DNA from 4 places in the Ciceribacter sp. RN22 genome. Region 1 is predicted to be linked to each of the others. Evidence: predicted binding sites of a transcription regulator. Region 1 holds the regulator's gene; each other region holds the start of a gene.
The links. Region 1 encodes PhoB, which activates phosphate uptake and scavenging genes when phosphate is short. Its sites were predicted from a motif close to TGTCATNNANCTGTCAT; they were not measured.

Region 1 (7,262 bases):
GTCGATCCGCGACGCAGCACTCGGCGTCGGTGCCTCGAAGATGCAGGCGACGTTTCATCATGTTTTGCCGCTTGCCATGCCCGGCATTCTTACGGGAACGATCATCGGACTGGCGCGCGCGCTCGGAGAGACCGCTCCCTTGCTGCTCATCGGCATGGTCGCGTTCGTGCGCGAATTTCCGGCCGCCCCGCCCGAGGGATTCTTCGATCCGGCCTCGGCTCTCCCCGTGCAGATCTACAACTGGACGCAGCGCGGTGACCCCGCCTTCGTGGAGCGCGCATCCGGTGCGATCATCGTGCTCCTCGTATTCCTCCTGATGATGAACCTGATCGCGATCATTCTTCGCCGCCGTTTCGAGCGCCGTTGGTAAGAGGGCTGACAATGAGTAACATGCCGACCACAATGACGATCACGACGAAGGCTGCAACAATGAATGAAGCGAAGATCTCGGCCCGGAAGGTCCAGGTGTTCTACGGCGATAAGCACGCCATCAAGGACGTGGAGATCGAGATTCCGCCGCGTTCGGTCACCGCTTTCATCGGTCCGTCCGGCTGTGGCAAATCGACATTCCTGCGCTGTCTCAACCGCATGAACGACACGATCGCCAACTGCCGGGTCGAGGGGCACATCTCCATCGACGGCGAGAACATCTACGATCCCAAGGTGGACCCGGTTCAGCTGCGCGCCAAGGTCGGCATGGTGTTCCAGAAGCCGAACCCGTTCCCGAAGTCCATCTACGAAAACGTCGCCTACGGACCGCGCATCCACGGGCTTGCTCGCAAGAAATCGGATCTGGACGACATCGTCTCGTCGGCGCTGCAGAAAGCCGGCCTCTGGAACGAGGTGAAGGATCGCCTCGACGCTCCTGGCACAGGTCTGTCGGGTGGCCAGCAGCAGCGTCTGTGCATCGCCCGCGCCGTCGCCGTCAGTCCCGAGGTCATCCTGATGGACGAGCCCTGCTCGGCACTCGATCCGATCGCGACGGCAAAGGTGGAGGAACTCATTCACGAACTTCGCGCGAACTACACCATCGTGATCGTCACGCATTCGATGCAGCAGGCGGCGCGCGTGTCGCAGCGCACGGCCATGTTCCATCTCGGCGAACTCGTCGAGGAAAACGACACCGACAAGATGTTCACCAATCCCGACGATCAGCGCACGCAGGACTATATCATGGGCCGCTTCGGCTGACGCCCCGTCCAACCGCGCAGACGCACTCATTCGAGGATCACGACATGTCATCGACCCATATCTACTCCGCCTTCGACGAGGAACTGAAATACCTGATGCGCCGCATCTCCGAGATGGGCGGACTCGCCGAGCAGATGGTGGGCGACAGCGTCCGCGCTCTGGTCCACGGGGACGCTGCTCTGGCGCACAAGGTGATTTCCGACGACGTCATTATGGACGCAGCCGAGCGCGAAATCGGTGACAAGGCCGTCATCACGATCGCCCGTCGCCAACCCGTCGCCAGCGACCTTCGCGAGATCATCGGCGCGCTGAAGATCGCCAGCGACCTGGAGCGGGTCGGCGATCTCGGCAAGAACAACGCCAAGCGGGCGATGGCGGTGCAGAGCGCGGGCATCCCGCGCAAGCTCGCTCGCGGCATCGAGCACCTCTCCGAACTTGCCCTCGTGCAGCTGAAGGAAGTCCTGGACGTCTACTCGACGCGTTCGGCGGAGAAGGCGAAGTCCGTCCGCGATCGCGACGACGAGATCGATGCTGTCTATACCTCCCTGTTCCGGGAGTTGCTGACCTACATGATGGAAGATCCCCGCAACATCACGAGCTGCACGCATCTTCTCTTCTGCGCCAAGAACCTCGAGCGGATCGGCGACCACGCCACCAACATCGCCGAGACCATCTACTACATGACCACGGGGGCCCAGCCCGAAGGCGAGCGTCCGAAGGAAGACCTGACGACGGACGTCGGCGCGGTCACCGAATGATGCCGCTGCAGAGGATAAGTGAGCGATGCAGCCAAGGATAGTGGTAGTCGAAGACGAGGAGGCGCTGAGCGTACTCCTTCGTTACAATCTTGAGGCCGAAGGTTACGAGGTGGAGACGATTCTGCGCGGCGACGAAGCAGAGCTGCGCCTCCAGGAAAGGGTTCCAGACCTCCTGCTTCTGGACTGGATGCTGCCGGGCGTCTCGGGGATCGAACTCTGCCGCAGGCTGCGTATGCGACCGGAGACCGAACGCCTGCCTGTCATCATGCTGACGGCGCGCGGCGAGGAGAGCGAACGCGTGCGCGGCCTGGCCACGGGCGCCGACGATTACGTCGTCAAGCCGTTTTCGACGCCGGAGCTGATGGCGCGCGTCAAGGCGATGCTGCGGCGTGCCCGTCCCGAAATGCTCTCGAGCGTTCTTCGCTGCGGCGACATTGAACTCGACAGGGAAACCCACCGGGTTCATCGCAAGAGCCGCGAGGTCCGCCTCGGGCCGACGGAATTCCGACTGCTGGAGTTCCTGATGACTTCGCCGGGCCGTGTCTTCTCCCGTTCGCAGCTGCTGGATGGCGTCTGGGGGCACGACATCTACGTCGACGAACGTACTGTCGACGTCCACGTCGGACGTCTGCGCAAGGCGCTCAACTTCTCGAACATGCAGGATGTCATCCGCACCGTGCGCGGCGCCGGATACTCGATGGAAGCCTGATTTCCAATTACATCACGCACAAAAAAACGGGCCGCGCGGCCCGTTTTCGTTTTCTCCGGCCAGAAGCTTACCGGTCCGCCTTGCGGCGCTCGGAGACCGGCTGATAGGCGAGCTTGGCGTGATACTTGCAGTACGGCGAGGAATCGAGTGACTCGCAGCCGCAGAAGTGGAACTCGTCGCTCATCGGATCGCCGATCGGCCACTTGCAGGTGCGTTCGGTGAGTTCGGTGAGCCCAAGCCGGCGGGAAATCGGTATCACGACGTTCGAGGCCGGAACGGCGCGGATTTCCTCCAGGGCATCGATCTGGCCCTCTTCCTTCAGCATCGCTCCGCCTACCGGACGGGCGTTTGCGCGGGCGGGGACGCGCGCAGCAAAGTTTGAGGGACGAGGGGCCGGTGCCGGACGTTTCGGCGTACGAGCCGGTGCCGTGCCGCCGCCGGACTTCGCGCGTCCCGGCAGGTTGAGGCGATGCACCTTGCCGATCACCGCATTTCTGCTGACGCCGCCGAGTTGTGCGGCGATCTGGCTTGCGCTCAGGCCCTCGGCCCAGAGCCTCTTGAGTTTTTCGACGCGCTCATCTGTCCAGTTCATGCCATTATCTCCGCCATCGCGATATTAACGGCAGAATCCGTCTCCGTTGCTTCGGACGAATCCAAAACAAGACTTCCTCGATACTTTCGGTGACTACTTCTGCCGCATGCAATCTTTTAATGTAAATTTAACCTAGTGTGGCGCTGACTCCGTGACAAGAGTCGGACGAATCAAGCGGAATCGATTTTCAAGTTTTCCCCAACTTGCTGGCTTTCGCCGGCCGCGAGAATCAAAGCTGTGAAAGGCGCTCGCGCATCACAAAAATCCTTTGCGTGTCGCAGTTTTGTTGACAGCACAGCGGGAAATGCCGATAGTGCCAACCGCCGCCGAAAGGCGGCATTTTTGATTTTTCCGGGGACTTTTCTGCGGGACGCCGGAAGGTCCGTGTTCACATCGATCGGTTGCGAAGGAGCTGTTCCACCATGGCTGAAGCCACGCCGCTTTACGAAACCTACCTGCGCGCGCCTCTGCGTTTCGAGCGCGGCGAAGGGGTTTGGCTTATCGCGGAAAATGGTGAGCGATATCTCGATTTCGCGGCCGGCGTCGCAGTGAACGCGCTCGGGCATGCCCACCCGCATCTCGTCGATGCGCTGACGTCACAGGCCGAAAAGGTCTGGCACCTGTCGAACCTCTACGAGGTTCCAGGCCAGGAAACGCTCGGCAAGCGGCTGACGGAGGCGACCTTCGCCGACAAGGTGTTCTTCACCAACTCGGGCGCCGAGGCGCTGGAATGCGCGATCAAGACCGCGCGCCGCTATCACTTCTCGAAGGGGCACCCGGAAAAGTTCCACATCATCACCTTCGAAGGTGCCTTCCACGGCCGCACGCTTGCGACGATCGCCGCAGGGGGGCAGGCGAAGTACCTCGAAGGTTTTGGACCCAAGGCACCGGGCTTCGACCAGGTACCCTTCGGCGACATCGAGGCGGTAAAGGAGGCGATTACCGAGAACACGGCCGCGATCCTTATCGAGCCGGTGCAGGGTGAAGGCGGCATCCGTACTGCGTCCAACGAGTTCCTGCGGGCACTTCGCCAGCTCTGCGACGACAAGGGGCTTCTCCTGATCCTTGATGAAGTTCAGTCGGGTGTCGGTCGCACGGGTAAGCTCTTTGCCTATGAGTGGGCGGGCATCACGCCCGACATCATGGCCGTTGCCAAGGGCATCGGCGGCGGCTTTCCGCTGGGCGCCTGCCTTGCCACGGCGGAAGCTGCTTCCGGAATGAAGGCCGGCACGCACGGTTCCACCTACGGCGGCAATCCGCTGGCGATGGCCGTCGGCAATGCCGTACTCGACGTCATTCTCGCCGATGGTTTTCTGGAGCATGTGCGCGACGTGGCGCTGGTCTTCCGGCAGGGACTGGCGGCACTCCATGACCGCTTCCCCGATGTCGTCGAGGAGATCCGCGGCGAAGGCCTGATGCTCGGCATCAAGGCGAAGGTACCGAACGCGGAGTTGCTGCAGGCGATGCGCGCCGAGCACATTCTCGGTGTCCCGGCCGGTGAGAACGTCATTCGTCTTCTGCCGCCGCTCATTACGACCGCCGAAGAAGCGCGCGAGGGCCTCTCGCGGATCGAACGCGCGGCCGAGCGGGTCCATGGCGCCCACGAAAAGCAGGCGGCGCAAGCCTAAGCAGCAGAAATTCAGACAGGTTTCCCAATGGCATCTCCGAAGCATTTCCTCGACCTCTCGGCCGTTTCGTCCGCCGACTTGCGTACCATCATGGATGACGCCCGCGCTCGAAAGCAGGCGACAAAGGCTGGGACGGCGGACAAGCCGCTTGCCGGCAAGATGCTTGCGATGATCTTCGAGAAACCGTCGACGCGCACGCGCGTGTCCTTCGACGTCGGGATGCGCCAGCTCGGTGGTGAGACACTCTTCCTTTCCGGCACGGAAATGCAGCTCGGCCGTGCGGAAACGATCGGTGACACCGCAAAGGTCCTTTCGCGTTACGTGGATGCGATCATGATCCGCACGACCGATCATTCGCGTCTCCTGGAGATGGCGGAGCATGCAACTGTTCCCGTCATCAACGCGCTGACCGACAGCACGCACCCCTGCCAGATCATGGCCGACGTCATGACCTTCGAGGAGCATCGCGGTCCGGTGAAGGGCAAGACGCTCGCCTGGACCGGCGACGGCAACAATGTCCTGCATTCTCTCGTCGAGGGCGCCGCCCGCTTCGGTTACCGCATGAACATGGCCGTGCCGCTCGGGTCCGAGCCGGACGACAAGTACCTCAACTGGGCCCGCGACAACGGCGGCGAAGTCATGCTTTGCCACGAGGCGGAGCGTGCCGTGGAAGGTGCTGACGCCGTCATTACCGATACCTGGATTTCGATGAACCAGGAGCACAAGGCCAGGGGGCACAACGTCTTCCAGCCCTATCAGGTGAACGGGGCGCTGATGGCGCACGCAAAGCCCGACGCCCTCTTCATGCATTGCCTGCCCGCGCATCGCGGCGAGGAGGTCACCGACGAGGTGATTGACGGCCCGCAGTCCGTCGTGTTCGACGAGGCGGAAAACCGGCTGCACGCACAGAAGTCGATCCTCGCCTGGTGCCTTGGTGCGATCTGACGTCGCTTGCCCGGGTTTGCAGCCTCCGGCTTGATCTTCTCGCCAAGCGACCCCATGTGAGCGGTAAATTGGGGGCCTATGCACCCCCCCGGAAGTCAAGCGCCTGCGGCGCAAGGAGTACAATAATGGCAGACAGGGCCACTGAACTCGGCGAATTCGGTTTCGCCGGCGATGACCGCGTTGTTCCGTTCCAGGTGGAAGGGCTCGACGTGCGCGGCCGGGCCGTGCAACTCGGCCCGCTGGTCAATACCATTCTCGCCCGGCACGACTATCCGGCTCCCGTCGCCCGCCTTCTGGCAGAGGCGATGGTCCTCACCGTGCTGATCGGTACTTCGCTCAAGTTCGAGGGCAAGTTTACCGTCCAGACGAAGGGTAACGGGCCGGTGGATCTGCTGGTCGTCGACTTCTCGACGCCGCAGGACGTGCGCGCCTATGCTCGCTTCGACGAGGATGCGCTGAAGGCCGCGGTCGAGGAGGGCAGGACGTCCCCCGAGGCCCTGCTCGGCGAAGGCGTGCTCGCATTCACCATCGATCAGGGCAGCTTCATGCAGCCTTATCAGGGGATCGTGCCCCTCGACGGTACCTCGCTCGAGGAAATCGCCGGGGTCTACTTCCGTCAGTCGGAACAGATTCCGACGCGGGTGCGTCTCGGCGTCGCCGAGTTCTTCGATCGCGACGAGGACGGACATCCCCGCCGCGGTTGGCGGGCCGGGGGGCTCATGGCCCAGTTCCTGCCGGAAGCGCCGGAGCGGATGCGTCAGCGGGATCTGCACGGCGGTGACGGAGACGAAGGCGGGCATGTCTTCTCTGAGGATGATGCCTGGTCGGAAGCGCAGGTGCTGGTCGACACGGTCGACACGGATGAGCTTACCGATCCGCAGATCGGCATAGAGCGGCTGCTGTTTCGCCTCTTCCATGAACGCGGTGTGCGGGTTTACAAGCCGCAGCCGGTTTTCGACCGGTGCAGCTGCTCGCGGGAGAAGGTGAAGGGCGTCCTGAAGAGCTTTTCCGATGAGGAGATCGAGCAGAGCCAGGAAGACGGCGCGATCACCGTCACGTGCGAATTTTGCTCGACCACCTATCGCTATGAAGCGGCCGAGGTTCGCGAAGGCTGAAATTGATGACGGCACCGTCCAGACTGGCGGTGCCGTTTTTCATTGCGGTTGGGTACTGGGTCCGCCCGGCCTCAGTTGAGGACCCGCAACATGCCCGGCGCGTCCAGAGAGAAGGCCGGGATCGCGACCTCGAAGAGGTCACCCTCCTCAGTTTCCATCTGGTAGTGGCCGAACATGACGCCTGACGGTGTGTCGAGAGGGCAGCCCGAGGAATATTCGTAGGTATCGCCTGGCTGCAGGTGCGGTTGCTCGCCGACGACGCCCGGCCCGGTAACTTCGTCGACCTGGCCGTTTTGATCGGTGATGTGCCAGTAGCGATTCACC
Region 2 (7,262 bases), 2.6 Mb from region 1:
AACGACATTCTCGATTTCTCGAAGATCGACGCCGGGCAGATGCAGTTGCGCAAGATGGCGTTCGATCCGATCGACGCGGTCGAAGACGTGGCGACGCTGCTTTCTACGGCGGCAGCAGAAAAGGACATTGAACTCGTCGTGGAAGGAGATGCCGCCGCCCGCCATCTGATCATCGGCGATGCCGGGCGGTTCCGGCAGATCGTCACCAATCTGGTCGGCAACGCCATCAAGTTCACCGAGAAGGGGCATGTGCTCGTCGCCCTTTCCAGCGAGCCCGCCGCCGACGGCGAGGTCATGATGACGGTGAGGATCGAGGACACCGGCATCGGTATTCCGGAAGACAAGCGACGGACGATTTTCGAGAAGTTCTCGCAGGCCGACGCATCCTCGACCCGCCGGCACGAAGGGACCGGGCTCGGACTGGCGATCACCGCCGGCCTCGTCGGGCTCTTCGGGGGCAGCGTCGAGGTCGGCAGCGAACTCGGGCGAGGTTCGGTTTTCACGGTCCGACTGCCGTTCAAGACGGCAGGCACCCGCCTTCAGCATCGCGCACTGCCTCCGAATGTCGAGGGCGCGCGAGTGCTCGTCGTCGACGACAACGCCCTCAACCGGAACATTCTTGCCGAACAGCTCGTCGGCTGGGGTTTCGATGGCCTGGCCGTCGATGGCGGTCCGGCCGCCTTCGCGATCATCGAGGAGGCCTTCCGCGTCGGTGTGACTGTCGATGCCCTGATCATCGACGATCAGATGCCGGGCATGAGCGGTGTCGATCTGGCGCGCAGGATTCGCGAAGACGCGCGCTTCTGCGATGTGGCGATCATCTTCCTCACGTCGATGGATGCGGTGGGCGACGAGCGCGCCTTTGAGCAGTTGAAGGTCGATGCCCATCTGATGAAGCCGGCGCGCAGCAATCTCCTGCGGAATGCGATCATCGACGTAGTGCGCGCGGCGCGCCTGCGCCATGGCAATTCTGCCTCGGAGGCAACGTCCGCCCTTCCGGATTTGTCAGGAGCCTTGCCCGCCGGTGAGGCGGAGAAGGAAACCGGTGTTGCCGCAGCCGGCTACGAAATCCTGGTGGCGGAGGACAACGAGGTCAACCAGATCGTCTTTACCCAGATCCTGCAGGCCGCCGGCCTGAGCTTTGCCATCGTCACCGACGGGCAGGCCGCCGTGAACGCCTGGGAGTGGCATTGCCCGCGTCTCATCCTGATGGATGTCTCGATGCCGGTCATGAACGGGCTTCAGGCGACGCAGACGATCCGCGAGCGCGAGAGGGCCGCGGGAGACGGCCGGCACGTCCCGATCATCGGCGTTACCGCCCATGCACTCGACAGCGACCGGGACATCTGCCTCGGTGCCGGCATGGACGACTATCTCTCCAAGCCGGTCGGACCGGAACAACTCGCCGCCAAGATGGGGCGTTGGCTCGCGGGGTCCGGGGACGGGACCAAGGCCGCCGTTTCAGGCGCCTGAACGGGCCGGCTTCACGCCGCAGAGCATTTCCCGCTTGCCGGCGAAGCCCTTTCGCCGCTCGACCTCGAAGCCTGCGGCAATCAGGTTCCGCCTGACGAAGCCCGCCGCCGCATAGGTCGCGAACGTGCCGCCCTCCACGGTTTTCGCGAAGACGGCGCTCATCAGTTCGGCCGACCACATGGCGCTGTTGCGGGAGGGCGCAAAGCCATCGAGGTACCAGGCGTCGAAGGCGAGTTCGGTGGCTGAGACGGACGCGAATGCGTCGCCGCAGACGACCGTCAGTCTCGTCGCCTCGTCAAGCGCGAGGTCGATGGTGCCGCCGGGTTCCGGCGGCCAGAGCGCCGTCAGCATCTCGCGCTCGGCTTCGATCTCCGGCCAGCGGGAGAGAGCGCGCGAAAGATCGTTTGTCGACATCGGATAAAGCTCGAAGGAGACGAGGTGCAGTGCGCCGCCGGGCCTGCGGGTGAGCTTCCACTGCCGCCAGGTCTCGCAGGCGTTGAGGCCGGTGCCGAAGCCGAGTTCGCCGATCCGGAAGAGCCCGTCCGTCTCCCAGCGCGCCGGCAGCCCGTTGCCCGAGAGGAAGACATGGCCGCATTCGAGGCGGCCGTCCGTCTGGCAATAAAAGTGATCGCCAAAGGCGGCCGAATAGGGCATATCGCCCTCGTGCCACAAGAGCGTGCCGCTGTCGCCGGCCGTCGGTATCGAACTGGATCCTGTCATGCACGTAGCCGATACTGCTCCTGTCCGCGCGGGTCAATCGCGCGTCGGCCTCCTGATCGTCGGCGGCGGCGTCATGGGCCTCTGGGCGGCCGTTCGGGCCGAGCGCCGCGGCATTGACACCCTGCTGATCGACAGCGGCCAGATCGGCCGCGGCGCGAGCGGCGGCCTCATGGGTGCGCTGATGCCGCATATGCCGGACAACTGGTCGGACAAGAAGCAGTTCCAGTTCGAGGCGCTCGTCTCGCTGGAGGAGGAGATCGCATCGCTGGAGCGTGAGACCGGTGTCTTGGCGGGCTATCGGCGCAGCGGCCGGCTGATCCCGTTGCCGAAGCCGCATTTGCGGGTGATCGCCGAAAAGCACGAGAAGGAGGCCGGCGAGCGCTGGATTGCGGGAGGCCGCAGTTTCGCCTGGAGCGTGCGTGACGCATCGCCCTGCGGAAACGACTGGCCGGCCGCCGAGCACGCCGCATCGGGCCTGGTCTTCGACACGCTGGCCGCCCATGTCTTCCCGCGTCGCGTCTCTGCTCTTCTCGGAGCCTTCCTGCGTTCGGCACGGCATGTGCGAATTCGCGAAGGCGCCGAACTCGACCGCTTCGACGCCGCCCGCGGCATTGCAACGCTCTCCACCGGAGAAGAGGTGGCTTTCGGTCACGCGATCGTCGCGGCCGGATACCGGTCGTTCCCGATCCTGGAGGCGCTTGGCGCGCCGCTTCCCCGCCCGCTCGGCCAGCCGGTGAAGGGGCAGGCGGCCCTGCTTGCTGCCGATATCGATCCTGATCTTCCGCTCCTCTATTTGGACGGACTCTACGTCGTCCCGCACGAAGGCGGGCGCGTTGCCGTCGGCAGCACCAGCGAGAACCGCTTTGCCGACCCCTTCTCGACCGACGCGCAACTGGACGAGGTCGTCGCGCGTGCGCGCGTCCTCGCGCCGGTGCTCGAAAACGCCGAGGTGGTCGAGCGTTGGGCCGGCCTGCGGCCGAAGGCGATCGACCGCGATCCGATGGTGGGAGAGCATCCCGATCACCGCAACGTGATCGCGCTGACGGGCGGTTTCAAGGTCAGTTTCGGTCTCGCGCACCGGCTCGCCGACGCCGCGCTGCAGGCCGTCGAAGGCGGCACTCCTGTTCTTCCGACATCCTTCCACCTTTCGAGCCACGTCGCCGTCGCCTCTCGTTAAACGAGAAATTTCAACGACCTCCCGTCGTCATACTGTCACGCAAATCACCTATCAGCTTGCGTGTAACGGCGATTGCTAAAGTTCGCCGTCAGCAGTCACGCGGAGAAGTTGCGATGCGGTATGCGATCTATTTCACGCCGCCTCCGGGCGATCCTCTGACCCACGCCGCTTCGGCATGGCTCGGGCGGAACGTCTTTTCGGACCTTCCCGTCGACCATCCGGTGGTGCCCGGGCTCGGTCTGCACGAGATTGCTTTCCATACGGCGCTGCCGCGCCGCGCCGGCTTCCATGCGACCTTCAAGGCACCGTTCCGGCTGGCCGAGGGGCAGACGGAGGCCTCGCTTCTCAATCGCCTCATGCGCTTTGCCGGCACCGTCGAACCGATCGCGCTTCCGCGGCTGGAGGTCGCCCGGCTCGGCGATTTCTACGGTCTCCTGCTGTCGAATGCCTGCCCGCCGCTCGACCATCTCGCTGCGTCCGTCGTCCAGGAGTTCGATGCCTTCCGTGCGCCGTTCAGCGAGGCGGAGATCGAACGGCGCAGTCCGGAAGGACTGTCGGCGCCGCAGTTCGCCAATCTCTACCGCTGGGGCCATCCTTACGTGATGGACGAGTTTCGCTTTCACATGACGCTGACGGGGCCGCTGCTCGCCAAGGATTTTCAGAGGGTCGAAGCGGCACTGCGTCGCCATTTCGATCCTGTGCTGCAGGACCGGCTGGTCGTCGCCAATCTCGCGCTCTTTGTCGAGCGGGAGCCGGGCGCGCCCTTCCAGGTGCATTCGCTGCACCCGCTCGGCCGAATTTCGGTGCGCAAGATCGCCTGACCGGGCGGTCGTCACCGCTGCCGGAAAGGCAGCGCTCCGCGCATCTTTTCCGTCTCGACATCGCCGGTCTCCGTGCTTACCGTTCGGCATCCGCATGACGAAGGTGATTTGATGCTGAAGGACGATTATCCGCGTGATCTCGTTGGCTACGGCCGTGCCGCTCCCGATCCGAAATGGCCGAACGACGCCCGCATTGCCGTGCAATTCGTAGTCAATTACGAGGAGGGCGGCGAAAGCTCGATCCTCGACGGTGATCCGGCGTCGGAAAACCTGCTTTCCGAGATCGTCGGGGCGCAACCCTGGCCAGGCCAGCGCAATCTCAACATGGAATCGATCTACGAATACGGTTCGCGGGCCGGTTTCTGGCGGCTCTGGCGGATGTTCACCGAACGCAAGGTGCCGGTGACCGTCTATGGCGTGACGCTTGCCATGGCCCGCAACCCGGAAGCGGTCGCCGCCATGAAGGAAGCCGGCTGGGAGATCGCCAGCCACGGGTATCGCTGGCTGGAATACAAGGATTTCCCGGAAGAGGTCGAGCGCCAGCATATTCTCGAAGCGGTGCGCCTTCACAAGGAACTGACCGGCTCGCACCCGCTCGGCATGTACCAGGGCAAGCCCTCCGAGAACACGCTCAGGCTCGTCATGGAGGAGGGCGGCTTCCTCTATTCCTCCGACAGCTATGCCGACGATCTGCCCTATTGGGTGAAGGGCCTGGACGGAAAGCCCTTCCTCATCATCCCCTATACGCTCGAAACCAACGACATGCGGTTCGCGACGCCGCAGGGCTTCAATTCCGGCGACCAGTTCTTCACCTATCTGAAGGATGCGTTCGACGTGCTCTATGCGGAGGGGAAGAGCGGCGCGCCGAAGATGATGAATGTCGGCCTGCACTGCCGCCTCGTCGGCAGGCCGGGCCGCGCCGCGGCGCTCGCCCGCTTCATCGACTACGTGCTCTCGCACGAGAAGGTCTGGATCCCGCGTCGGATCGAGATCGCCCGCCACTGGCACGAACACCACAAGCCGGACAGCATCTGACATGGTGGCCAGAGACGACTTCATCGCCCGCTTTGGCGGCGTATTCGAGCATTCCCCCTTCATTGCCGAGCGTGCTTTCGACGCGGGAGCCATTCGCGGACCTCTCACCGCCTCCGGCGTGCACGCGCCCATGTGCGCGGCATTCCGTGCAGCGAGCGAAGCGGAACGGCTCGGCGTGCTGCGCGCGCACCCGGACCTCGCGGGGCGGCTGGCGATCGCCGGCGAACTGACCGAGGACAGTCGCAAGGAACAGGCCGGCGCCGGCCTCGACCGGCTGTCGCCTGCGCAGCACGCCCGTTTCACCGCGCTCAACGAGGCCTATACGGAAAAGTTCGGCTTTCCCTTCATCATTGCCGTCAAGGGGCTGACCAGGGACGACATCCTGTCTGCCTTCGAAACCCGTATCGCCAACAGCCGAGAGCAGGAGTTCGAGACCGCCTGCGCGCAGGTCGAGAAGATTGCCCGGCTTCGACTCGAAAGCCTCATTCCGGAGAACGACTGACATGCCCGAAATTTCGACCGTCCTCCTGCCCGGTTTCGCGGCAGGCTGCGTCAACCTCGCCTCGGCTCGCCTCGGGGCGAAGGGCGTCTTTGCGACCGACGAGTTCTTCGCGCCGCTGGAGCGTATGTTGAATGACGCGCCGGCCACCTTCGATCCTGAACTCTACGACGACAACGGCAAGTACATGGACGGCTGGGAAAGCCGTCGCAAGCGCGTGCCCGGCCACGACTGGTCGGTGATCCGCCTTGCCATGCCGGGCCGGATCACCGGCTTCGACGTCGACACGCACTTCTTCACCGGCAATTATCCGCCGCACTGCTCGATTGAGGCAGCCTTCGTGGCGGACGGCGATCCGACAGATGCGACCGAATGGTCCGAACTTTTGCCCAAGAGCCCGCTCGGCCCTTCGGCGCAGCATTTCTTCGAGAATGCCGATCGCGAGCGGGTGTGGACGCATCTTCGCCTGCACATCTATCCGGACGGTGGCGTTGCCCGTCTCCGCGTCTACGGCACGGCCTATTTCGACTGGTCCAAGGTCGGATCAGACGAGGAAATCGATCTCGCTTATATCTTTCACGGTGCGAAATCGCTCGCCTGGTCGGATGCCCATTACGGTCATCCCGACAAGATGCTCGGACCGGAGCGTGGCCTCAACATGGGCGACGGCTGGGAGACCAAGCGCCGCCGCGGTCCGGGGCACGACTGGGCGGTGATCCGCCTCGGCCATCCGGGCATCATCCGCCGGGTGGTCGTCGACACGCACTTCTTCAAGGGAAATTATCCCGACACTTGCGAGTTGCTCGGCGCCTATCTGCCGGAGCTCGGCGACACGCTGTCGGAAGCCGACATCGCGGCATCGGAGGCCTGGAGACCGGTTCTTCCCCGCCAGAAGCTGGAGATGGACAAGGTCCACGAGTATGCCGGCGAAGTGATCGCCGATATCGGGCCGGTCACCCATGTGCGCTTCGCCATGCATCCCGACGGTGGCGTCATGCGCCTGCGGCTCTTCGGTGTGAAGGCCTGATTCCGAATCCGGGGCGCGCTACTGCTTGCGCGCCTCTTCCTCTTCGCGGATGGCTTCCTCGTGATACCAGCTGCCGCAGCCGCTGTCGTAGATCAGCGGGCGGGCGCGGTTCTCCTGCGCGTCCTTCAGTCTCTGGATGTTGCGAACCGGGAATTCGTAGATCTTCGCAGATTCCCGAACAATGTTCGTCGCCATGCTGCTGCCTCTCGTTTTCCATTCTGCTCCGGGCTGAGAACGCCCGGGCGCGATAATTCGTTTCTAGCAGTTTTTGAAAGCGAATGCACACCAAATGTGCTAATTGCATAAAAAGTGGGCAATTATGCATCAGGGGCGGTACTGAGCACGAATTCATCATCGCGCTCTTCCGCCGGCGGTCAAAAGTGAGGCAGGTCAGCGTCCACGAGATCGGCCGAAATTGTTAAGGAATCTTCATATCTCAGACGTGCCCGCGAACCCGTGCCTGCGACAAAACGTGCCGGCCGGAGCGTGGTCGGTCGCAGTTGGCACGGT
Region 3 (7,262 bases), 2.0 Mb from region 1:
CTCGGCCCGGGATGCGGAAACCAGTTGGAAAAACCGTCGTCGGTCACCTGCGCGAGCTCGCTACCGTCCGGGTGGATCTTCCAGATCTGCATCAACCCGCTGCGGTCGGAGTTGAAGTAGATCCACTGCCCATCCGGCGAATAGTCGGGGCCGTCGTTGTGCCCGCCGCCGCGGATCAGCTCCCGCTCCTCTCCGCCCTCGACGGCGATCGTGTAGATGCCGAATTCATCGTCGCGGATTCCGCAATAGGCGAGTTGCCGCCCGTCGGGCGACCAGCCGTGCCAGTAGGACGGCAGCCTTGCGGTCACCTGTCGCGGCACGCCGCCCGCCGCCGGCAGGACATAGATGCAGGATTTTCCGTGCTCGGTCTTGTCGGAGATCGCAAGCATCGTGCCGTCGGGGGAAAGCCCGTGGTCGTTGTTGCAGGCGCCGGCAAACCCTGTTTCGATCCGTTCAGGAACCGCGCTCCCGTCGATCGGCACACGGTAGATGAGGCCGTCGCCATTGATCACAAGATGTCCGCCGTCCGGCGTCCAGTTGGGGGCCTCGACCAGTGCCTCCGTCTGCCAGACGACGCGAGAGGTGCGGGCCTCGCAGTCGAAGATCTCTACGGAACTGCGCATGCTCGCCTCCTTGCAGGGATTGGCGGGATCAGCGGTCCCGGAACCGGTTGGTGATCGGGTAGCGCCGGTCGCGACCGAAGTTCTTGCGGGTGATCTTCACGCCGGGCGCCGACTGTCGGCGCTTGTATTCGGCAAGATAAAGCAGATGTTCGATCCGGTGCACGGTCGCCACATCATGGCCGCGCGCGACGATCTCTTCCACCGACATCTCCTGCTCCACCAGGCATTCGAGGATATCGTCCAGCACCGGATAGGGCGGAAGAGAATCCTGGTCGGTCTGGTTCGGCCGCAACTCCGCAGACGGCGCCTTGGAGATGATGTTGGCCGGAATGACCTCACCCGATGGCCCGAGCGCGCCTTGCGGCACGTTCTTGTTGCGCCAGCCCGAAAGCGCGTAGACCTGCATCTTGTAGAGGTCCTTGACCGGATTGAAGCCGCCGTTCATGTCGCCGTAGAGCGTCGCGTAGCCGACCGACATTTCCGACTTGTTGCCGGTAGTCACGACCATGGCGCCGAACTTGTTCGAGATCGCCATCAGGATCGTGCCGCGCGTGCGCGCCTGCAGGTTCTCCTCCGTGACGCCCGGTTCGGTTCCCTCGAAGAGTTCCGAAAGCGCGGAGATGAAGGCGTCGACCGGCTCGCCGATCGGCACGATATCATAGTGGCAGCCGAGCGCCTTGGCGCAGGCTGCGGCATCCGAGAACGAGCTTTCCGAGGTGTAGCGGTAGGGCAACATGACGGTCCGCACCCGCTCGGGGCCGAGCGCGTCCACGGCAATCGCCGCGCAGAGCGCGGAATCGATGCCGCCCGAAAGGCCGATCACCACGCTCTTGAAACCGTTCTTGTTGACGTAGTCGCGCAGGCCGAGCATGCAGGCACGATAATCCGCGTCCTCCTTCTCCGGCACATGGGCGATCCGCCGCTCGTCGCAACGCCAGCCGTCGGCGCCGCGCTTCCATGTGGTGACCAGGAGTTCCGCGTCGAACTGGCTCATCTGGAAGGCGAGCGACTTGTCGCTGTTGAAGGCGAAGCTCGCACCGTCGAACACCAGTTCGTCCTGACCTCCCACCTGGTTGGCATAGACAAGCGGCAGCCCGCACTCGATCACCTGCTTCAGGGCGATCTGGTAGCGCACGTCGATCTTCGCCCGGAAATAGGGCGAGCCGTTCGGCACGAGGAGAATTTCCGCCCCTGCTTCGGCGAGCGTCTCGCAGACGCCGAGATCACCCCAGATATCCTCGCAAACCGGGACACCGATGCGAATGCCCCGAAAATTCACCGGACCCGGCATCTCGCCGGGAACGAAGACACGCTTCTCGTCGAATTCGCCGTAGTTCGGCAGGTCGATCTTGTCGCGGGTCGCAATGATCTCGCCGCGATCGAGGATCGCCACCGAATTGTGCCGGCCTTTCTCGCCCTGCCGCGGGAAACCGATGACAACGCCGGGCCCGCCGTCGGCAGTATCCGCCGCCAGTTGCTCCACAGCCGCAAGGCAGTTCCTGAGGAAAGCGCGCTTCAGCACCAGATCCTCCGGCGGATAGCCCGAGAGGAAAAGCTCGGTGAAGAGCACGAGTTCGGCACCGGCAGCCGCAGCCTGACTGCGCACCTCGCGTGCCTTGGCGAGATTGCCGGCGACGTCGCCGACAGTCGGATTGAACTGCGCGATTGCGATACGGAGGGTGTCGGGACGGGTCATGGTGTCGCTCATATCTCTCGTTTAGCGCGAGCCGGACCCAGCCGCAACGCCGCAAGGCCCGATCGAGCACGGAAAACAGCGTGGAACCTTCCGATGAACGGCCGGTTCATCTGGTGTTCATGACAGTTATGTGACAGAGAAACGACAGTTTTCCGACATACCTTTCAAAATCCGGAGAGTGCCTTGGTTGAGATCGCTTCCGATCCGGCTAGTTCCATCACGCCCCGCGCCACCGTCACGTCCGCCGCTGCGGCAAATCGACGGGACGGCTATGCCTGGGCCACGGTTCGCCTCGGCAACCTGCTGATCCTTGCGATCCTCACGGTTCTCGCGACGGAATGGATCGCCCGCGGCAATCTCCACGAAGCCTTGCGCTTTCTGATCGCTTCGGATCGTCCGGGCCTGGCAGCCGTCGGCATCCTCTTCCTGCTTTTTACGGCAACCGATGCGCTCCTCGGCCGGGCCTACCAGTCCGCACTGATCCTGGTGCCGCTCGCCGTCATTCCCGCGTTCATATCGGCGCAGAAGCAGCTCTTCCTGTCGGACCCGCTCTATCCGAGCGACATGCTGTTCGGCCGCCAGATCCTGCAATTGCTGCCGGTCATGGTGGCAGCACGGCCCTACCTTGCGGTGGCAATCGGCTGCTGCCTGGTCGCCGCGCTGGTCGCCCTGGTCTATCTGTGGTTTTTCGCCTGGCGCCGGTTCCCGTCGCTCTCCCGTCCGGCGAAACTGTTCCGGCTGCTGGTCGGCCTGCCGCTCATCGGCGGCTTCCTCTCGCTGATGGACTACGCCGAATATTCGCCGCTGCGCGACCGCCTCAACATCATCCCGATGATGTGGGACCAGCGGGAGAACTACCTGCACAACGGCTTCCTGCTGGCCTTTGCCTTCAACCTGCCGATGGCGAACGTTACCGCACCGGAAGGCTACGGTGCGGAGGCGATCGACAGCATTCCCGCCGGCAATACGTCTGTCGCCGGCTCCGGCACGACCAGTCATCCCGACGTGATCATGCTGATGAGCGAGTCTCTCTGGGACCCGACGCGGCTCAGCAATGTCCGGCTCTCGCCCGATCCGATGCCGACGATCCGAAAGAATGCGTCCGGCAACGTCTTCTCGCCCGAGTTCGGCGGCATGACGGCCAATGTCGAATTCGAGGCGCTGACGGGCTTCTCGAACGCCTTCCTGCCCTATGGCAGCATCCCCTATCAGCAGTATGTCCGCAGGCCGCTGCCGTCGCTCGCCACCTTCTTCCGCTCGAAGGGCTATGTCGCCAAGTCGTTCCACCCCTTCCAGAGCTGGTTCTGGAACCGCGCCAACGTCTACGAGGCCTTCGGCTTCGAGAGCTTCCTCTCGGAAGAGAACATGCCGGTGATGGACAAGCGCGGCATCTTCGCCTCCGACCAGGCCCTGACGAAGGAGATCATGCGCGCGGCGGACAACACCCGCGAGCCGTTCTTCTTCTTCGGCGTGACGCTGCAGGGTCATGGACCCTACGAGCCGCACCGGTACGGCAAGAACACCATCGCGATCGACGGACCCACGCTTTCGGCCTCCAGCACGCAATCGCTGGCGACCTACGCCCAGGGTGTCCGCGAGGCCGACCAGAGCCTCAAGATGCTGATGGACTGGGCGAAGAAGCGCCGCCGCGAGACGATCGTCGTCATCTTCGGCGACCACTTGCCGCCGCTCGGAAGCGTCTATCCGGAGAGCGGCTACATGCCCGACCAGGTCGCGACCCGCTCGGCTCCGGTCGACATCATGAAGCGCGAACACGAGACCCCGCTGGTCGTGTGGTCTTCGAAGCGCGGGGTACAGAAGGACCTCGGCTCCATCAGCCCCGCCTTCCTGCCCTATCACGTGGTGAAGCTCGCCGGCTACGAACATCCCTTCTATACCGGTGTGCTCGGCGCCGTGCACGACCGCTACGACGCAATCGACCGCTATCAGCTCGTCGACGGCTCCGGCGGAGCCACGCCCGACTGGTCGAAGACCGGCAAGACGGTAGATCCACTCGTCCGCGACTACCGCTACCTGCAACACGACGCGATCTTCGGCGACGGGTTCGGCACTGAACGCTTCTTCCCCGAACAGGTCGAACGCCTCACCGCACCGGCCTCCTGACGGGACGCCTGCGGAGCGGCGTTTTTCCCAAACCAGAAAAACGTTGACACACAAAGGATCTATAAATCTCTTAGGAGGTGAAGATGACCTTCTTCGGGCCTTACGGCGCGTCCCCAACGCAAGGTACGGCCCACGTTTTCTGATGACGCGCTGATTTTGTTTTTGAGCATCCCATGCGAGCCCTTACCCGTGCCGAAATCGTTGGCCACCCGCTGTTCCCTGCTATCGAAAAGCAGATCGCAGACCATTTGATCGGCATTCACCTGCGTACGCCGCGGCTCTCGCGGCTGAAGGCGTCCCATCGAAAGTGGCTGATGACGCAGTCCCTCTACGCGCTCAACCTGCAGCGCACCGATGATGATCCGCTCTCGGGCCTCACCGCGACGCGCTTCGTGGAGGTCGTGATGAAAGTCGGGGCGGCGAGCCGCAACACCGCAACCGCCTACCTGGCGGAACTCGTCGCCTACAAGTTCCTGCGCGACGTGCCCGGCGTGCCGGACCGCCGTGTGCGGGTTCTCGAAGCGACCGAGCCCAGCAATGCGGGCATGATCAGCTGGTTCACGGCGCATATGGCCTGCCTCGACCGGCTGGACGGTGGCGACCGCGAGGCAACCAGCATCGCCGACCCGCGCATCTTCCGCATTGCCCAACCGTACGCGGCTGCCAAGCTCGTCGAACACCCGGACTGGCGCGACCCGCCGGAGACGATCGGACACTTCTTGTGGTCCGATCTCGGCGGCATTGTCCTGCACGACCTGATCTCGCGTATCGGTGAATACGATCCGGCGGCCGAGAGAACCTTCGTCGGACCGACGACGCTGGCGGAGCTCGGAGAAAGCTACACCGTCTCGTCGACGAACCTGAAGCGCATGTTCAAGAAGGCCGAAACGGACGGTCTGCTCGGCTGGGAACTGCCGCGCCGCCGCGGCAGCCTCTGGCTTTCCCGTCGCTTCACCGGCGACTATTTCCACTGGCAATCGACCAAGTTTGCGGCACTGGAGGAGGCTTTCCACTACGCCGTGGAAAAGCTCCGGCGAGAGGACGAAAGCCTCGCCGGAGGCGGTCAGCCTCCGATCGGTTGCGACGTCGAGCCGACGGAGAATTTCGGCGCGGCGTCCGCCACGTCGTAGTAGTCGCCCTTGTCGGCACAATAGATGTGGTAGCCGAAACGGAGCCCCGTCGGCTGATCGAAAGCACCCGCCATCACCGACACGTAGTCAGCGCCATCCGCTTCCCAGAAGAGAGCCGAGCCGCAGGTGCGGCAGAAGCCCCTGCGCGCCTTGTCGCTGGAACGGTACCACGTGACGTTGTCCGCGCCTTCGATCTCCAGCCGATCCTTGTCCACATTCGTCGCTGCATAATAGAGGCCGGTCTGTCGGCGGCATTGCGAGCAATGGCAGCCGATGAGATCCTCCAGCTCACCCTTTGCGCGGAAACGGACAGCGCCGCAATTGCAGCGCCCGGCGTGGACTTCAACCATGAAAACCTCCAGAAACAAAGACCGGGCCAGCTTCGCCAAGCCGGCCCGGTCCGTCAACTTCAGTCTTCTTCACCTAGCGATCAGCCGAATTCATCGACCTCACGCCGCAGCGGTCAGGCATTCGCAGCCATCATCCGCTTCTCGTCACGTCCGCCCTTCATCCGCTCGGCGAGCAGGAAGGCGAGTTCCAGCGCCTGGTCGGCGTTGAGCCGCGGGTCGCAGTGGGTGTGGTAGCGGTCCTGCAGATCGTCGGCCGTGACCGCACGGGCGCCGCCGGTGCACTCGGTCACATCCTTGCCGGTCATCTCGATATGGATGCCGCCCGGATGCGAGCCTTCGGCGCGATGGATCTGGAAGAAGCTCTCGACTTCCGACAGGACGCGCTCGAACGGACGGGTCTTGTAGTTGTTGAGCGTGATCGTGTTGCCGTGCATCGGGTCGCACGACCAGACGACCTTGCGGCCTTCCCGCTCGACGGCACGAATGAGGCGCGGCAGGTGTTCCGCAACCTTGTCGTGGCCGAAACGGCAGATCAGCGTCAGACGGCCGGCTTCGTTCTGCGGGTTCAGGATGTCGATGAGGTTCAGCAGATCGTCGGCCTGCAGCGACGGACCGCACTTGAGCCCGATCGGATTCTTGATGCCGCGGCAGTATTCCACATGCGCGTGGTCCGCCTGGCGGGTGCGGTCGCCGATCCAGATCATGTGTCCGGAGGTTGCGTACCAGTCGCCCGACGTGGAATCGACGCGGGTCAGCGCCTCCTCGTAGCCGAGAAGCAGCGCTTCGTGGCTGGTGAAGAAGTCGGTCTCGCGCAGGCTTGGATTGTTCTCCGACGAGATGCCGACCGCCTTCATGAAATCCATGGTTTCGGAAATGCGGTCGGCGAGCTTGCGATAGCGCTCCGCCTGCGGGCTGTCCTTGACGAAGCCGAGCATCCACTGATGCACGTTCTCGAGGTTGGCATAGCCACCCATCGCGAAGGCTCGCAGCAGATTGAGCGTCGCAGCCGACTGCCGGTACGCCATGATCTGGCGCTCCGGATTGGGAATGCGGGCCTCGCTGGTGAACTCGATGCCGTTGATGATGTCGCCGCGGTAGCTCGGCAGTTCGATCCCGTCCTGCTTCTCGAAATCGGAAGAGCGCGGCTTGGCGAACTGGCCGGCAATGCGGCCGACCTTGACCACGGGCAGCTGGGCGCCGAAGGTCAGGACGACGGCCATCTGCAGGAAGGCACGGAAGAAGTCGCGGATCGTGTCGGCACCGTGCTCGGCGAAGCTCTCGGCGCAGTCACCGCCCTGCAGCAGGAAGCCGTTGCCTTCGGCAACGTTGGCGAGCGCCT
Region 4 (7,262 bases), 2.3 Mb from region 1:
TTTCGGAACCGCCGAGCGCATGTTCGTCGGCGCACGTTTTTCCTATTGGCTGATGGTTCATGCACTCGCCTGGTCGATTTCGATCACCTTCGCCATCATGGCAGATGTCTATCTGGCCGGAATTCTTCGGAGCCGCCCCTTGAGAGTGACGTCCGGATCGCTCCTCGCCGCCCTGCCGGTCGCACTGGCGCTGCAAGGTTTCGACATGGCGTTCGATGGACGAGCGTTCTCGCTCGCGGCACTCAGAACGGATTTTGCCATCACCCTACCTCTGTGCGCCCTCTTCTGCCTGCTGACCTGGCTGACGATGAGCGGAACGTTGCTCGGAGAAGCACAACAGGCAGTCCGCTCGCAGCCGCCGTGCCCTCCTTCCGTTTCGGCAAGAGAACCGGCCACCACCCAAAACCCCGCGCCGATTCTGCTGCGGCTCAACCCGGAACACCGCGCCACGCTGCTGCGTCTTTCGAGTGATGATCATTATACAGAAGTGGTGACCCGGCGCGGCCGCGAACTGGTGCTGGTCCGCTTTTCGGATGCCCTGGCCGAACTGGGAGAGACGCAAGGACTGCGCGTCCACCGCTCCCACTGGATCGCTGACGAACACGTCGCCGGTCTGCAGCGAGACGGCAGGCGGCTCTTCGTTCTGACAGCCGACGGAGACCGCATCGCGGTCAGCCGACCCTATGAGGCGGCAGCCCGCGGGCGCTTCGGAGCGAAGAGGCAGACCTGAGCAACGACGATCAGACGTCGCCCTTGAAGGTGTCGCAGGCCTCGACCTTGCCGGCGTCGTAGCCGCGCTTGAACCACTTCATCCGCTGCGCCGAGGTGCCGTGGTTGAAGCTGTCGGGAACGACATAGCCCTGGCTGCGCTTCTGCAACGTATCGTCGCCGATCTGCTGGGCGGCGTTCAGCGCCTCCTCGATGTCGCCGGCGGAGAGAAGCCCCTTCTGGTCGGTCTGCCTGGCCCAGATGCCGGCGAAGCAGTCGGCCTGCAGCTCGACGCGCACCGACATGCGGTTTGCCTCGCCCTCGCCCATCGTCTGCCGCATCTGGTTGAACTTCGGCAGGATGCCCGTCAGGTTCTGCACGTGATGGCCGACCTCGTGGGCGACTACGTAGGCCTGGGCGAAATCGCCGGCCGCGCCGAACTGCTGCGCGAGCTGCCGGAAGAAGTCCGTATCGAGATAGACCTTGCGGTCGCCGGGACAATAGAAGGGACCCGTCGCCGACGACGCGGTGCCGCAGGCCGAGCGGGTGGCGCCGGAAAAGAGCACCAGCTTCGGTTCTTCGTAACGCTCACCGGATGCCGAAAAGATCGTGTTCCAAGTGTCCTCGGTCTCGGCGAGCACGACGCCGACGAAGCTGCCGATCTCCTTCTCCTGCGGCGAGAGCTCGCGCTGCACCGTCTGCTCGTAGCCGGGGCCGCTCGTGGAGCCGTCATCCAGCATCTGCAGCATGTCGATGCCCATCATCTTCAGGACGAAGTAGAGGACGATCAGGATGATGATGGTCGAGAAGCTCAGGCCACCGCCGCGCCGCCCGACGGGGATGCGCAGGCCCGACCGGCCGAACGGATCGCGTCCCATGCCCGCGCCACCTGTCGAGGCGCTGCGGCGATCCTCGATGTTCTGCGACTGACGTCGGCCTTTCCATTCCATGTCGGCACCTCTTCTTCCGGCAGCTTTATGCTGTTGGTGAAAACAGTCTATAGCCGAAAGCGTTCCCGTCGGCCATTCTGAGCAGCGCGGTCTGCGACGGTTGTCAGAGGTTCGGACGCCTGTCTTTCCACGGCCGGGCCTGTTCCAGTTGCCCGGCAAGCCGGAAGAGAGTCTCTTCGTCCGCGAAACGTCCGACGAAATGCATGCCGACCGGCAGGCCCTCCGCCGACCAGTGGAGCGGCACCGACATGGCCGGCTGTCCGGTGACGTTGAAAACCGGCGTCCAGGGAATGAACCCGAAGGTCTCGGCGGCGAGCTGCTCGGCGATGCCGAGCTTCTTCAGGAGCCATCCGCCACGGATGTGCCCCATGATGCGGATGAGTGTCTTCTCGATCGGCTTCGGCTGCAACGCACCGATCTTGACCGGCAGGCTCGAAAGGACCGGCGTCATCAGCACGTCGTGGCTCTCGAAGAAGCCGAGAATCGACCGGGCAGAGAGCTTCAGGTAGCGCAGCGCCGCGGCAAGCTCGGCAGCGGAGAAGGCCTGTCCGAGGAGCGCCAGCCCGAAGGAGGACGGATCGTAATCCTCCGGCCTTGTCTTCACGCCGGCCGTTTCGGCGGTGAATGCGATGTCCGCGCGAAGCTCGGCGGCGAGCACCGTCAGGAAGGCCATGGAAAAGGCGGTCCGGTCGACGGCCGGTGCCGCCTCCACCACCTCGTGCCCGAGGTCTTCCAGAAGCCGCACCGTCTCGGCGAAGGCGGCCTTCACCTCCGGTGCCACGGCGCTCCCGAGCATCGGCGCGTCGGAGACCGCGATCCGAAGCTTCCCCGGCGGGCGGCCGACCGCCTCCAGCCAGGAACCGGGATAGGCGGGGAGCGGATGCGGTGTGCCGACATCCGGTCCGTGGGTAGCGTCGAGCATGGCCGCCGAATCGCGCACCGAGCGCGTCAGCACATGCTCGCCGGCAAAGCCCGACCAGGCCTCGCCGATGAAGGGGCCGACGGGCGTGCGTCCGCGCGTCGGCTTCATGCCGAAGAGGCCGCAGGCCGAAGCGGGAATGCGGATCGACCCGCCGCCGTCGCCGCCCGATGCGATCGGCACCATGCCGGCTGCGACCGCCGCCGCCGAGCCGCCGCTCGATCCGCCCGGCGTGCGGTTCGTATCCCACGGATTGCGGCAGGGGCCGAAGACCTCCGGCTCGGTATAGGGTGTCAGCCCGAATTCCGGCGTGTTGGTCTTGCCGAGAAAGATCACCCCGGCCTTGCGCCAGCGCTTGACGAGCTCGTTCTCTCCGGTCGCGGGAATGCGCGCCCAGAGCCTGTTGCCATTCGAGGTCGACACCCCTTCAATCTGGGCGAGAAGATCCTTGACGAGGAAGGGAACGCCGGCGAACGGCCCCTCTCCCGCCGGCTCTTCGGCCTGGCGCCGCGCCGTGTCGAACATCGGCCGGACGACGGCGTTGAGCTTCGGATTGTCCCGTTCGATGCGGGCGATCGCCGTATCGACGAGTTCGCGCGCGGACACCTCTTTCCGCCGGACCAGCTCCGCCAGACCGAGCGCATCGCAATTCAGATAATCTTCAAACATGTGAGCCCCCCAGAGCCGCAGGCTAGCATGCGCAAATTCAGGAGCAACCCTACCGATTTTGTCGGAGAAAATTCCCTCAATAAGAGTATATTGCCTGATTGCAACCATAGGATGGAGATTGCAGATGGTGTATCCGGTACACAACCAGCAGGCCGATGCCATGACCCTGTTTCTTGCAGATAACACACAGGTCAATCTTCCGGGCAACGGCAACGCCAATGCGGGTGCCGCGATCACCCGCATCAGCTACCACGGCCTGACCTATGACCGCGTCGGAGACTGGGTCGTCGCGGACGGCACCCAGCTGACAGCCAGCTATCCCGGCGCGCAGAACGTCTATCTGACGACACCCCAGCATTTCGAGGTCGTCTATCACCACAACGGTCCGTGAGCCTCGGCTGGAATCCTGCGGGAAGGACGACCGGAGGCGCCGCTCAGGCGGATGCCAGCACCCGCAGTTCCTCGAAGTGGTTCATGTCCTCGAAGGAGCAGAAGGCCGGCGGCCGCAGTTCTATGGTCCCAGCATTGTTCCTGATGTCCTCGACGACCGAGTCGAGGAAGGGATGCCACCGAGCGAGTGCCGCATCATCGAACCGCTCGATGAGGTAGGCGAAGGTGATGTGGAAACTATAGGAGTCGTGATCGGGGTGGCGGTAGCCGAAGACCTCCGCCAGCCGCTCGCGCCAGTCCTTCAGCGCCGCCCGGTCGGCCGCGCTCGCGCCTTCGAGGGCGAGACCGGTCGGCGTGGCGCGGGTCACTGCCATCCTGAACGGCGCACCGGCGGCAAAACCGCCAAGCCTTTCCGTGAAAATCGCCGTCATCTCATCGATCGGCGTATCGAGCGCGACATCGTGGGGCCAGTAAGGGAGCCGACGGCGATATTCGATAATGCCCTGGAAGAGCGTCATGTGGAGGCTCGAGACGGGCGTGAAGGCAAGGAGCTTTGCCTCCGGCGTGTCGAAATAGCGGTTGCGCGCCGCGACGATCGCGCGTTCGCTGTCAGAACCGGCCGCGAGATGGCAGACGACGGTATTGCCCGGCTCCGGAAGAAAGACGCCGTCGGCGCCGTAGCGGGTGCCGAAATGCGGCAGCGGCTCCTGCCGCAGGCTGCGCGAGAAGGGATGCAGGTAGGTGGGCAACAGCGCGGCAGATACGTCGGCGGACATCGCAAACTCCGATAAAAGGGCGGGGCTCCCCTCGTATCGGCGTCGTGCGACGCTCCGATGACAGGACGGAACAGCAGGCCTGCCCTCGCCCTCCCCAACTTTCCTCCCGCGCGATGAAATTTGGGGTTCCGCTACGGCGAACAATTCCCTATAAGCCGCTTCTAGCCTGAAAAGACCCTCCTTGCGCCCCGGCCGGTGAATTCACCGTGGCCGGCCTTTCGCGCAACTGAAAATTGGAAGACGCCGATGCCGAAGCGCCAAGATATCAAGTCCATCCTCATCATTGGCGCGGGGCCGATCGTCATCGGTCAGGCTTGCGAATTCGACTATTCAGGCACCCAGGCCGTCAAGGCGCTGAAGGAGGAAGGCTACCGCGTCATCCTCGTCAACTCCAACCCGGCCACCATCATGACCGATCCGGGGCTCGCCGACGCGACCTATATCGAGCCGATCACCCCGGAAGTCGTCGCCAAGATCATCGCCAAGGAACGCCCGGACGCGCTCTTGCCGACCATGGGCGGCCAGACGGCGCTCAACACCGCGCTTTCGCTGAAGCGCATGGGCGTGCTCGACCGCTACAATGTCGAGATGATCGGCGCAAAGCCGGCCGCCATCGACAAGGCCGAAGACCGCGCCCTCTTCCGCGAAGCCATGGCCAGGATCGGCCTTGAAACGCCGAAGTCGATGCTGGCGAATGCCACCGAGATCAAGGATGCCGACCGCAAGACCCACGAGGCCGCCCGTGCGGAGCTGAAGGCGAAGCTGTCCGGCGCCGAGCTCGACAAGGCTCTCGACGAGCTGGAGAACCAGTGGAACCTCGGCGAGAGCGACCGCAAGCAGCGTTACATGAACCATGCCATGGCGATCGCCGCCCAGGCGCTCGACGACGTCGGCCTGCCGGCGATCATCCGCCCGTCCTTCACCATGGGTGGCACCGGCGGCGGCATCGCCTACAACCGCTCGGAATTCTTCGAGATCGTCGGCTCCGGCCTCGACGCCTCGCCGACCACCGAAGTGCTGATCGAAGAATCGGTGCTCGGCTGGAAGGAGTATGAAATGGAGGTCGTCCGCGACAAGGCGGACAACTGCATCATCATCTGCTCGATCGAGAACATCGACCCGATGGGCGTCCACACCGGCGATTCGATCACGGTGGCACCGGCGCTGACGCTGACGGACAAGGAATACCAGATGATGCGCAACGCCTCGATCGCGGTGCTGCGCGAGATCGGGGTGGAGACCGGCGGTTCCAACGTGCAGTTCGCCGTCAACCCGAAGGACGGCCGCCTCGTCGTCATCGAAATGAACCCGCGCGTTTCGCGCTCGTCGGCGCTCGCCTCCAAGGCCACCGGCTTCCCGATCGCCAAGGTCGCCGCCAAGCTCGCCGTCGGCTACACGCTCGACGAACTGGAAAACGACATCACCGGCGGCGCCACACCGGCTTCGTTCGAGCCGTCGATCGACTATGTCGTCACCAAGATCCCGCGTTTCGCCTTCGAGAAGTTCCCCGGCGCCGAGCCGACGCTGACTACCGCCATGAAGTCGGTCGGCGAAGTGATGGCGATCGGCCGCACCTTCGCCGAGTCGCTGCAGAAGGCGCTGCGCGGCCTTGAAACCGGCCTGACCGGCCTCGACGAGATCGAAATCCCCGGCCTCGGCTCCAATGGCGACAGCGGCGACGACAAGAACGCGATCCGCGCCGCAATCGGCACGCCGACCCCGGATCGGCTGCGCATGGTCGCCCAGGCGCTGCGCCTCGGCATGTCGCCGGAGGAAGTGCACGAAGGCTGCAAGATCGACCCGTGGTTCATCGCCCAGTTCAAGGCGATCGTCGACATGGAAGCCCGCATCCGCGAACACGGTCTGCCGGAAGACGCCGAGAACCTGCGCATGCTGAAGGCCATGGGCTTCTCCGACGCCCGCCTCGCCTCGCTGACCGGCGGCAAGCCGAAGGACGTGGCGATGCTGCGCAATTCGCTGGGTGTCCGCCCGGTCTTCAAGCGCATCGACACCTGCGCGGCCGAGTTCGCCTCGCCGACCGCCTACATGTATTCGACCTACGAGACACCCTTCGTCGGCAATGCCCGTTCCGAAGCGCAGGTCTCCGACCGCAAGAAGGTGGTCATCCTCGGCGGCGGTCCGAACCGCATCGGCCAGGGCATCGAGTTCGACTACTGCTGCTGCCATGCCGCCTTCGCGCTCAAGGATGCCGGCTATGAAGCGATCATGGTCAACTGCAACCCGGAAACGGTTTCGACCGACTACGACACCTCCGACCGCCTCTATTTCGAACCGCTGACGGCCGAAGACGTGATCGAAATCATGCGCGCCGAGCAGGAAAACGGCACGCTCGTCGGCGTCATCGTCCAGTTCGGCGGCCAGACGCCGCTGAAGCTCGCCGAGGCGCTGGAAAAGAACGGCATCCCGATCCTCGGCACTGCGCCGGACGCGATCGACCTCGCCGAGGACCGTGACCGCTTCCAGAAGCTCCTGATGAAGCTCGACCTGACGCAGCCGAACAACGGCATCGCCTATTCGGTCGAACAGGCCCGCCTCGTCGCCTCCGAGATCGGCTTCCCGCTGGTCGTGCGCCCGTCCTACGTCTTGGGTGGCCGCGCCATGCAGATCATCCACAACGAGAGCATGCTGCAGTCCTACCTGCTCGACACGGTTCCGGGTCTTGTTCCGGAAGACATCAAGCAGCGCTACCCGAACGACAAGACCGGCCAGATCAACACGCTGCTCGGCAAGAACCCGCTTCTCTTCGACAGCTATCTGACCAATGCGGTCGAGGTCGACGTCGATGCGCTCTGCGACGGCACGGACGTGTTCGTCTCCGGCATCATGGAG

Region 2: NHF53_RS13750 (DUF1045 domain-containing protein) is a predicted target of PhoB. The motif match lies at 3,393-3,409, and genes of this name have one in related genera.
Region 3: NHF53_RS10890 (LTA synthase family protein) is a predicted target of PhoB. The motif match lies at 2,439-2,455, and genes of this name have one in related genera.
Region 4: NHF53_RS12200 (DUF1868 domain-containing protein) is a predicted target of PhoB. The motif match lies at 4,459-4,475, and genes of this name have one in related genera.

Annotation. Positions count from the first base shown of each region.
Region 1 covers NZ_JAMXLD010000001.1:174,001-181,262, reverse strand. The annotation lists gene pstA (phosphate ABC transporter permease PstA) at 1-370, shown strand, start outside; gene pstB (phosphate ABC transporter ATP-binding protein PstB) at 403-1,191, shown strand; gene phoU (phosphate signaling complex protein PhoU) at 1,236-1,949, shown strand; gene phoB (phosphate regulon transcriptional regulator PhoB) at 1,975-2,658, shown strand; gene NHF53_RS00880 (GcrA family cell cycle regulator) at 2,726-3,250, opposite strand; gene NHF53_RS00875 (aspartate aminotransferase family protein) at 3,673-4,878, shown strand; gene argF (ornithine carbamoyltransferase) at 4,906-5,823, shown strand; gene NHF53_RS00865 (Hsp33 family molecular chaperone) at 5,949-6,938, shown strand; gene apaG (Co2+/Mg2+ efflux protein ApaG) at 7,010-7,262, opposite strand, start outside.
Region 2 covers NZ_JAMXLD010000001.1:2,816,085-2,823,346, reverse strand. The annotation lists gene NHF53_RS13765 (response regulator) at 1-1,473, shown strand, start outside; gene mnmD (tRNA (5-methylaminomethyl-2-thiouridine)(34)-methyltransferase MnmD) at 1,462-2,193, opposite strand; gene NHF53_RS13755 (FAD-binding oxidoreductase) at 2,192-3,370, shown strand; gene NHF53_RS13750 (DUF1045 domain-containing protein) at 3,484-4,191, shown strand; gene puuE (allantoinase PuuE) at 4,303-5,226, shown strand; gene uraD (2-oxo-4-hydroxy-4-carboxy-5-ureidoimidazoline decarboxylase) at 5,228-5,728, shown strand; gene alc (allantoicase) at 5,730-6,752, shown strand; gene NHF53_RS13730 (DUF2735 domain-containing protein) at 6,771-6,947, opposite strand.
Region 3 covers NZ_JAMXLD010000001.1:2,222,719-2,229,980, forward strand. The annotation lists gene NHF53_RS10880 (hypothetical protein) at 1-623, opposite strand, end outside; gene NHF53_RS10885 (NAD+ synthase) at 652-2,319, opposite strand; gene NHF53_RS10890 (LTA synthase family protein) at 2,503-4,443, shown strand; gene NHF53_RS10895 (hypothetical protein) at 4,617-5,573, shown strand; gene NHF53_RS10900 (GFA family protein) at 5,507-5,923, opposite strand; gene NHF53_RS10905 (class II 3-deoxy-7-phosphoheptulonate synthase) at 6,037-7,262, opposite strand, start outside.
Region 4 covers NZ_JAMXLD010000001.1:2,496,879-2,504,140, forward strand. The annotation lists gene NHF53_RS12180 (LytTR family DNA-binding domain-containing protein) at 1-730, shown strand, start outside; gene NHF53_RS12185 (neutral zinc metallopeptidase) at 741-1,658, opposite strand; gene NHF53_RS12190 (amidase) at 1,762-3,246, opposite strand; gene NHF53_RS12195 (hypothetical protein) at 3,371-3,637, shown strand; gene NHF53_RS12200 (DUF1868 domain-containing protein) at 3,681-4,412, opposite strand; gene carB (carbamoyl-phosphate synthase large subunit) at 4,659-7,262, shown strand, end outside.